Leptothrix cholodnii SP-6: one gene and its partners. The main gene of each other region encodes a partner of the protein of the gene in region 3 in a complex. Links are inferred from orthologs where the notes say so. Each region holds a gene or a part of one and is shown on either strand. Other genes may lie near its edges.

The links.
Region 1: the proteins of LCHO_RS07985 (region 3) and LCHO_RS09520 are in contact, whole or in part, in a cryo-EM structure (PDB 9GE8), measured with the Escherichia coli proteins. The link is inferred for Leptothrix cholodnii SP-6 from one-to-one orthologs.
Region 2: the proteins of LCHO_RS07985 (region 3) and LCHO_RS09515 are in contact, whole or in part, in a cryo-EM structure (PDB 9GE8), measured with the Escherichia coli proteins. The link is inferred for Leptothrix cholodnii SP-6 from one-to-one orthologs.

What each region holds. Positions count from the first base shown.
Region 1 is NC_010524.1:2,058,246-2,061,319, reverse strand. The notes cover bases 227-3,074. They hold LCHO_RS09520 (ABC transporter ATP-binding protein), read right to left. Parts: upstream 2,072-3,074; coding sequence 1,382-2,071; downstream 227-1,381. Other genes in these bases: phaR (polyhydroxyalkanoate synthesis repressor PhaR), read right to left, coding at 2,828-3,074; LCHO_RS09515 (arylesterase), read left to right, coding at 2,127-2,771; rlmB (23S rRNA (guanosine(2251)-2'-O)-methyltransferase RlmB), read right to left, coding at 627-1,361; LCHO_RS09530 (SIR2 family NAD-dependent protein deacylase), read right to left, coding at 227-630. Outside these bases: more of LCHO_RS09530, read right to left, coding at 1-226.
Region 2 is NC_010524.1:2,057,372-2,060,123, forward strand. It holds LCHO_RS09515 (arylesterase), read right to left. Parts: upstream 1,823-2,752; coding sequence 1,178-1,822; downstream 1-1,177. Other genes in the region: LCHO_RS09500 (RelA/SpoT family protein), read left to right, coding at 1-253; phaR (polyhydroxyalkanoate synthesis repressor PhaR), read left to right, coding at 534-1,121; LCHO_RS09520 (ABC transporter ATP-binding protein), read left to right, coding at 1,878-2,567; rlmB (23S rRNA (guanosine(2251)-2'-O)-methyltransferase RlmB), read left to right, coding at 2,588-2,752. UniProt on the Escherichia coli protein: TesA is a multifunctional esterase that can act as a thioesterase, lysophospholipase and protease.
Region 3 is NC_010524.1:1,700,249-1,703,627, reverse strand. The notes cover bases 19-3,171. They hold LCHO_RS07985 (ABC transporter permease), read left to right. Parts: upstream 19-346; coding sequence 347-2,971; downstream 2,972-3,171. Other genes in these bases: LCHO_RS24190 (methyl-accepting chemotaxis protein), read right to left, coding at 2,972-3,171; LCHO_RS07990 (DODA-type extradiol aromatic ring-opening family dioxygenase), read right to left, coding at 19-170. Outside these bases: more of LCHO_RS07990, read right to left, coding at 1-18; more of LCHO_RS24190, read right to left, coding at 3,172-3,379.

The DNA of each region.
Region 1 (3,074 bases), 360 kb from region 3 along the record:
CGGCCAGACCGAACCCGACGTGCCCACCACCAGCAGCACGTCGGCCTCGGAGACCGCAGCCTCGGCCGCCGTCAGTGCGTCGTACGGCAGGTTTTCACCGAACCACACCACCGCCGGGCGCAGCAGGTTGCCGCAATGCCGGCAGCGCGGCGGCCGGGCATCGGGTGCGGCCGGATCGACCTCGCACACCGGCGCGTCGGCAGCGCCCGCATGCGCACAGGGATCGAGCCACCGATCGGCCAGGATGTCGCCGTGCAGGCGGATCACCTCGGCACAGCCGGCACGCTGGTGCAGGTCGTCGACGTTCTGCGTGACGATGCGCAGGCGCCCCGGATGCCGGCGCGCATACGCCGCCAGCGCAACATGCCCGGCGTTGGGCTGCGCCTGGCGCACGCCCTCGCGACGCATCGCATACCAGTCCCAGACCTGCGCCGGATCGGCACGAAAGCCTTCGGCGCTGGCGAGCTGCATCGGGTCGAACCGGGCCCACAGGCCGGTCTGCGCATCACGAAAGGTCGGGATGCCGCTCTCGGCCGACATGCCCGCGCCGCTGAACACGCAGATGCGCCCGGCGTGACGCAGGCGGACGCGCAGGTCCCGCAACGGATGCCGGCTCTGCGGCAGGCTCATTGGCGCTGCCGCAGGGCTTCGTAGAGGCACACCGCCGACGCGACCGACACGTTCAGGCTCTCGACCGCGCCGCGCATCGGGATGTGCACGAGCTCGTCGCAGGTCTTGCGCGTGAGCTGGCGCATGCCGGGGCCTTCGGCACCGAGCACGATCGCGACCGGGCCGCTCAGGTCGATGTCGTAGATCGACTGGGTGGCGTCCTCGCTGGTGCCGATGACGCGGATGTCGCGTTCCTTCAGTTCGTTGAGCGTGCGCGCCAGGTTCGTCACCATGAAGTACGGCACCGTCTCGGCGGCTCCGCTGGCGACCTTGGCGACCGTGGCGTTGACACCGACGGCGTGGTCCTTGGGCGCGATCACCGCGTGGGCGCCAGCCCCGTCGGCCACGCGCAGGCAGGCGCCGAGGTTGTGCGGATCGGTCACGCCGTCGAGCACCAGGACCAGCGGCGGACCCTCGACGGCATCGAGCAGATCGTCGAGCGAGTGGATCGGCGCCAGCACGTTGACCCGCGCGACCACGCCCTGGTGGCGCGTGTTGCCGGCCATCTGGCCGAGGCGCTTGTCGTCGGTCTCGATCAGCCTGATGCCGGCGGCCTCGACCCGCGCGACGAACTGGCGCATGCGCGCGTCGCGCCGGGCCGGATCGACATGCACCTCGAGCACCGAGGCGGGCGCGGTCTTGACGCGCACCGTGACGGCGTGGAATCCAAAAAGCAGGCTGTTTGCAGACATCGGGCGATGTTAGCGGCTGGTCAGGCCTCGGCCTCGACCTGCATGCGCCCCGCGACCAGGCGGATCTGCCGATCGCAACGTGCCGCGATGCCGACGTCGTGCGTCACCAGGACCAGCGTGGTGCCGACCTCGCGGTTGAGTTCGAGCATCAGCTGCATCACCGCCTCGCCGGTGGCGTGGTCGAGGCTGCCGGTGGGCTCGTCGGCCAGCAGCAGGGCCGGCCGCACCACGAAGGCCCGCGCCAGCGCGACACGCTGCTGTTCACCGCCCGACAGCAATTTCGGAAAGTGTCCGAGCCGCGCACCCAGCCCGACCCGCTGCAGCATCTCGGTGGCCATGCGCCGGGCATCGCGCTCGCCGCGCAACTCGAGCGGCAGCATGACGTTCTCGAGCGCCGTGAGGTGACCCATCAGCTGAAAGCTCTGGAACACGAAGCCGACGTGCTCGCCGCGCACGGCGGCGCGGGCGTCTTCATCGAGCGAAAACAGGTCGATGCCCGCCAGCCGAACCTGGCCCGCGCTGGGCACGTCCAGCCCCGCCAGGATCGACAGCAGTGTGCTCTTGCCGGAGCCCGAGGCGCCCACGATCGCGACCGATTCCCGGGCCGCCAGGCGAAAGGAGATCTCATGCAGAATCGTCAGAACACCGCTTGCGTCATGCACCTGCTTGGTGACGCCCTTGACCTCGATGATCGACCCTGTCTTGTCCACGACTGTACCCACGCCAGTTTCCCGTTCGACTTGTTGTTCGCGCCGCGAATGTATCTTGATCGGGCTGCGCGCCGCCGGCGCAGGGGCGATCGCCGCACTGGCGTCTTCAGGCACGGCACTCGCGGCGGCAGCGCAGCAACGCAAGATCCTGGTGGTCGGCGACAGCCTGTCGGCCGAATACGGCCTGCCCCGCGGCAGCGGCTGGGTCGCGTTGCTCGAGGCCCGACTGGCGGCGCACAAGCCGGCCTACACCGTGATCAACGCCAGCATCAGTGGCGACACCACCTCGGGTGGCCGCTCGCGCCTGCCGGCGCTGCTCGTCCAGCACAAGCCCAGTCACGTGGTGATCGAGCTCGGCGGCAACGACGCCCTGCGCGGCCTGCCGCTGGCCATGACCGAAGCCAACCTGCTGGCGATGGCGCAGGCGGCCCGCGCTGCTGGCGCAGCAGTCATGCTCGTGGGCATGCAGGTGCCGCCCAACTACGGGCAGGCCTACAGCCGCGATTTCGCCGGACTGTTCGGCAAGGTGGCCCAGCGCGAACGTGCCGCGCTGGTGCCGTTCCTGCTCGCCGGCATTGCCGACGCGTCCGACGCCCAGAAGTGGTTCCAGCCGGACCGCATCCACCCCACCGCCCAAGCGCATCCGCGCATGCTCGAAAACGTCTGGCAGGTGATGACGGGCTGGCTCGGGCGGGGCTGAACGCGGCCCTGATCGCACCGCGAAGTGCGGCCGTCACCAGGCAATCAGGCGACTCTTCAACCCTTGCTGCTCGGTGGCGGCGTGAGCCCCGACATGCCGGGGAAGAAGCTCTCGGCCTGCTTCTGCATCTGCTCCTGCATCTTCGCGAACACGCTCTTGGACTGTTCGAGGTAGCTGCCCATGAAGCCCTGCATCACCGGCGCCTGCATCGACATGAACTGCGACCAGGCATCGGCATTGAACGCCTTGCCCTCATAGAGCCCGCCGGTCTGCTCGGCGAAGCGCTTCTGCATGTCGATGAAC
Region 2 (2,752 bases), 360 kb from region 3 along the record:
CGCTTCTGACGGACGCAATGCGGTCTACCCGGTCAACGTCTCGGTGACGGCCGTCGACCGGCAAGGCCTGCTGCGCGACATCTCGGAGGTGTTCGCCAAGGAGAAGATGAACGTCACCGGCGTGCACACCCGCTCGGTCAAGGGCACGGCCTGGATGACCTTCACAGTCGAGGTGGCCGACTCGGCGCTGCTGGCTCACGTGCTGAGCCTGGTCGCATCGGTGAACGGCGTGCGGAGCGCACAGCGCCGTTGAAGCAAAATTGTTTGCCGAAGTTGTTGACGGTTTTGAAAACGATGCTATAGTCTAAGTCTTCGTTAGGCGCGTAGCTCAGCTGGTTAGAGCACCACCTTGACATGGTGGGGGTCGTTGGTTCGAGTCCAATCGCGCCTACCAGAAATGGTAGGCATCAAGCCCGGCAGATCTCAGATCTGTCGGGCTTTTTCGCATCCGCAGCGTCGCTGACAAACCCCAGTGCCTGCTGCTGCAGGCACTGCCTAGAATCATTGTGCAGTTGCACCCAGGAGAGTCTTGCATGCCAGCCAATCGCCGCACCGCCGAGCCCAGCGAGGGCCCCACTGACGGACTGCGCGTGCTCAAGAAATACCCGAACCGCCGGCTTTACGACACCCGGACCAGCAGCTACATCACGCTGGCCGATGTCAAGCAGATGGTGCTCGACTCCGAGAACTTCGAGATTCGTGACGCCAAGTCGGGCGACGAACTCACGCGCAGCATCCTGCTGCAGATCATTCTCGAGGAAGAGTCGGCCGGCGTGCCGATGTTCTCGACCGAGATGCTGGGCCAGATCATCCGCTTCTACGGCCACACGATGCAGGGCCTGATGGGCGCCTACCTCGAGAAGAACCTGCAGGCGTTCATCGACATGCAGAAGCGCTTCGCCGAGCAGACCGGCGGGCTCTATGAGGGCAAGGCGTTCAATGCCGATGCCTGGTCGCAGTTCATGTCGATGCAGGCGCCGGTGATGCAGGGCTTCATGGGCAGCTACCTCGAACAGTCCAAGAGCGTGTTCGCGAAGATGCAGGAGCAGATGCAGAAGCAGGCCGAGAGCTTCTTCCCCGGCATGTCGGGGCTCACGCCGCCACCGAGCAGCAAGGGTTGAAGAGTCGCCTGATTGCCTGGTGACGGCCGCACTTCGCGGTGCGATCAGGGCCGCGTTCAGCCCCGCCCGAGCCAGCCCGTCATCACCTGCCAGACGTTTTCGAGCATGCGCGGATGCGCTTGGGCGGTGGGGTGGATGCGGTCCGGCTGGAACCACTTCTGGGCGTCGGACGCGTCGGCAATGCCGGCGAGCAGGAACGGCACCAGCGCGGCACGTTCGCGCTGGGCCACCTTGCCGAACAGTCCGGCGAAATCGCGGCTGTAGGCCTGCCCGTAGTTGGGCGGCACCTGCATGCCCACGAGCATGACTGCTGCGCCAGCAGCGCGGGCCGCCTGCGCCATCGCCAGCAGGTTGGCTTCGGTCATGGCCAGCGGCAGGCCGCGCAGGGCGTCGTTGCCGCCGAGCTCGATCACCACGTGACTGGGCTTGTGCTGGACGAGCAGCGCCGGCAGGCGCGAGCGGCCACCCGAGGTGGTGTCGCCACTGATGCTGGCGTTGATCACGGTGTAGGCCGGCTTGTGCGCCGCCAGTCGGGCCTCGAGCAACGCGACCCAGCCGCTGCCGCGGGGCAGGCCGTATTCGGCCGACAGGCTGTCGCCGACCACCAGGATCTTGCGTTGCTGCGCTGCCGCCGCGAGTGCCGTGCCTGAAGACGCCAGTGCGGCGATCGCCCCTGCGCCGGCGGCGCGCAGCCCGATCAAGATACATTCGCGGCGCGAACAACAAGTCGAACGGGAAACTGGCGTGGGTACAGTCGTGGACAAGACAGGGTCGATCATCGAGGTCAAGGGCGTCACCAAGCAGGTGCATGACGCAAGCGGTGTTCTGACGATTCTGCATGAGATCTCCTTTCGCCTGGCGGCCCGGGAATCGGTCGCGATCGTGGGCGCCTCGGGCTCCGGCAAGAGCACACTGCTGTCGATCCTGGCGGGGCTGGACGTGCCCAGCGCGGGCCAGGTTCGGCTGGCGGGCATCGACCTGTTTTCGCTCGATGAAGACGCCCGCGCCGCCGTGCGCGGCGAGCACGTCGGCTTCGTGTTCCAGAGCTTTCAGCTGATGGGTCACCTCACGGCGCTCGAGAACGTCATGCTGCCGCTCGAGTTGCGCGGCGAGCGCGATGCCCGGCGCATGGCCACCGAGATGCTGCAGCGGGTCGGGCTGGGTGCGCGGCTCGGACACTTTCCGAAATTGCTGTCGGGCGGTGAACAGCAGCGTGTCGCGCTGGCGCGGGCCTTCGTGGTGCGGCCGGCCCTGCTGCTGGCCGACGAGCCCACCGGCAGCCTCGACCACGCCACCGGCGAGGCGGTGATGCAGCTGATGCTCGAACTCAACCGCGAGGTCGGCACCACGCTGGTCCTGGTGACGCACGACGTCGGCATCGCGGCACGTTGCGATCGGCAGATCCGCCTGGTCGCGGGGCGCATGCAGGTCGAGGCCGAGGCCTGACCAGCCGCTAACATCGCCCGATGTCTGCAAACAGCCTGCTTTTTGGATTCCACGCCGTCACGGTGCGCGTCAAGACCGCGCCCGCCTCGGTGCTCGAGGTGCATGTCGATCCGGCCCGGCGCGACGCGCGCATGCGCCAGTTCGTCGCGCGGGTCGAGGCCGCCGGCATCAGGCTGATCGAGACC
Region 3 (3,379 bases):
GGCGTGCGGGTGGCCGAATGCGGCGACACCACCAGCACGGCACGCGGGCGTCCGAAGGTGCGGTCGATCACCGGGCCGAGACGATCCAGGAAATCGGAGGCCGGCGAGCGCTCGATCGCGATCATCGGCGAGCCGTGGGAGAGGTAGAGCGGGGGCAGGCTGTGCGTCATGGTGAGGCGATTGAATCACCGCGGCACCCGGCGGTCATTCGGCCACTTTGCATCCAGCGTTCAGGGCGCCAGTCAACGTGGCGCAGCAACCCGCCGGCGGCGCGACGCCCGGCCTTGGTGTAGGGTGCTCGGCTCGCACTGCCGCACCCACCGCACACCGCTCGCGCCGACACACCATGCCCCCACAGCCGCCCAGTTCCTCGATAGCCGCCGACACCGCGCCCGGTGGCGCCCTGGGCTCGGCGCCGCGCGCCGTGCGCCCGAACCGGCCCACGCCGGTCTGGATCCTGGCCTGGCGCCAGTTGCGGCGCGATCTGCGCGCCGGCGAACTGCGCCTGATGCTGGTGGCGGTGGCGCTGGCGGTGGCCGCGCTGAGCGCCGTCGGCTTCTTTGCCGACCGGCTGCAAGGCGGCATGAACCGCGACGCCCTGGCACTGCTGGGCGGTGACGCCGTGGTCGCCAGCGACCAGCCGCTGCCGGCCGACTTTGCCGCCACCGCTGCCGAGATGGGCCTGGCCGCGGCACGCAGCGCGACCTTCCCGAGCATGGCGCGCGCCGACGAGGCCCGGGGCGGCGCCGCCCGGCTGGTGTCGGTCAAGGTGGTGGAACCCGCCTATCCGCTGCGCGGCAGCCTGCAGATCGCCGACACGCCGCAAGGTGCGCCGCGCGCGGTCGGCAACGGCCCGGCCGCCGGCACGGTGTGGGTCGACGCCGCCGTGCTCGACGCGCTGGCGCTCGGCGTGGGCGACGCGCTGCAGCTCGGCGACGCCCGGCTGCGCATCGCCCAGGTGATCGTGCAGGAGCCCGATCGCGGCGCCGGTTTCATCAACTTCGCGCCGCGCGTGATGCTGGCCGACACCGATCTGGCCGCCACCGGGCTGATCCAGCCGGCCAGCCGCGTCACCTGGCGCCTGGCGGTGGCCGCCCGCGAAGGCCGTGGCTCCGACAGCGCGGTGCAGGGTTTCGTGAGCTGGGCCGAGGCCCGCATCGAAGGCCGCAAGATCCGCGGCGCGCGGGTCGAGTCGCTCGAAGGCGCACGACCCGAGATGCGCCAGACGCTCGACCGCGCCGGCCAGTTCCTGCGCCTGGTGGCGGTGCTGGCGGCGCTGCTGGCCGCCGTGGCGGTGGGCATCGCCGCGCGCGGATTCGCGGCCCGACACATCGACGCCTGCGCGATGCTGCGCGTGCTGGGCCTGCCGCAGCGGCGCATCGCGGCGATCTACGGCATCGAGATCGGCCTGGTCGGCCTGGCCGCCAGCGTGATCGGCGTGCTGATCGGGCTGGTCGTGCACCTGGTGTTCGTCTGGCTGCTGGCCGGACTGGTCAACAGCGATCTGCCGGCGCCGGGCGTCTGGCCGGCGCTGTTCGGGCTCGGCGTCGGCATGGTGCTGCTCGCCGCCTTCGGCCTGCCGCCGGTGCTGCAGCTCGCCAGCGTGCCGCCGCTGCGGGTGATCCGGCGCGAGCTGGGCGAGCGCAAGGCCGCCAGCCTGGGCGTGCTGCTGGCCGGGCTGATCGGTTTTGCGGCGCTGCTGCTGGCGGTGGCGGCCGACTGGAAGCTCGGCGGCATCGCCGTCGGCGGTTTTGCCGGCGCCTGGCTGCTGTTCGCGCTCGGCGCCTGGGGCGGCGTGCTACTGCTGCGCCGCGCCGTGCCGGACGTCGGCGCGCCGCGCTGGCTGGCGCTGGCCACGCGCCAGCTCGGCGCCCGGCCGGGCCTGGTGGTGCTGCAGGTCAGCGCGCTCGCGCTCGGCCTGATGGCGCTGGTGCTGCTGGTGCTGCTGCGCACCGACCTGATCGCCAGCTGGCGCGCCGCCACGCCGGTGGATGCGCCCAACCGCTTCGTCATCAACGTGCAGCCCGAGCAGTCCGACGCCTTCCAGGCCAGCCTGCGCCAGTCCGGCGTCGCCAACTACGACTGGTACCCGATGATCCGAGGCCGCCTGCTGGCGGTGAACGACCGCGCGGTGCAGGTCGACGATTACAAGGACGATCGCGCCCGCCGGCTGGTCGACCGCGAGTTCAACCTGAGCCACGCCGCCACGCTGCCCGGCCACAACCGCGTCGTCGGCGGTGCCTGGCAGGCCGAAGACAGCGATGCGATGAGCGTCGAACAGGGCCTGGCCGAAACCCTCGGCCTGAAACTCGGCGACCGCGTGACCTTCGACATCGCCGGCGTGCCCGTCACGACCCGCATCACCAGCTTGCGCAAGGTCGACTGGACGTCGATGCGGGTGAACTTCTTCGTGATGTTCCCGCGCGCCGTGATGGCCGACCTGCCGGCCACCTACATCGCCGCCTTCCGGGCGCCGCCGCAGGCCGGCTTCGACGGCGCGCTGACACGCGACTTCCCCAACATCACCAGCATCGACGTCTCGGCCCAGATCGCGCAGATCCAGCGGGTGCTCGATCAGGTGATCTCGGCGGTGGAGTTCCTGTTCGGCTTCACGCTGGCGTCGGGACTGCTGGTGCTGTTCGCCGCCGTCAGCGCCACCCGCGAGGCGCGCGCGCGCGAATTTGCGCTGATGCGCGCGATGGGCGCGAGCCGGCGCCTGCTGGCGGCCGTGCAGCGCACCGAACTGCTGGGCGTGGGCGCCCTGGCCGGCGCACTGGCCAGCGCGGCGGCGCTGGTGGTGGGCTGGGCGCTGGCGCGTTACGTGTTCAATTTCGACTGGACCGCGCCGCTGTGGGTGGCGGCCGTGGGCACGCTGGTCGGCGCCGTGCTGGCCTGGCTGGCCGGCTGGTACAGCCTGCGTGAAGTGCTGCGCCAGCCCGTCAATCAGACCCTGCGCCGCGCCCAGGAATGATCAGCCCGGCAAGGCGCTGAGCGGCGCACGACCCAGGCGGAACAGGCTGATCGACGCCGTCAGGCGCTGCGCCTGTTCGCGCAGGCTCTCGGAGGCGGCCGCGCTTTCCTCGACCAGCGCCGCGTTCTGCTGCGTCATCGATTCGAGCTGGGCGACCGAGCCGTTGACCTGGCCGATGCCGCTGCTCTGCTGCGAAGACGCCGCGCTGATCTCGCCGATCATGGCCGAGACCCGCTGCACCGAGGCGACGATCTCGTCCATCGTCGAGCCCGCATCCGACACCAGGCGCGAGCCCGATTCGACCCGATCGACCGAGGCGCCGATCAGCGCCTTGATCTCGCGCGCGGCGCCGGCGCTGCGCTGCGCCAGGTTGCGCACCTCGCCGGCCACGACCGCAAAACCGCGGCC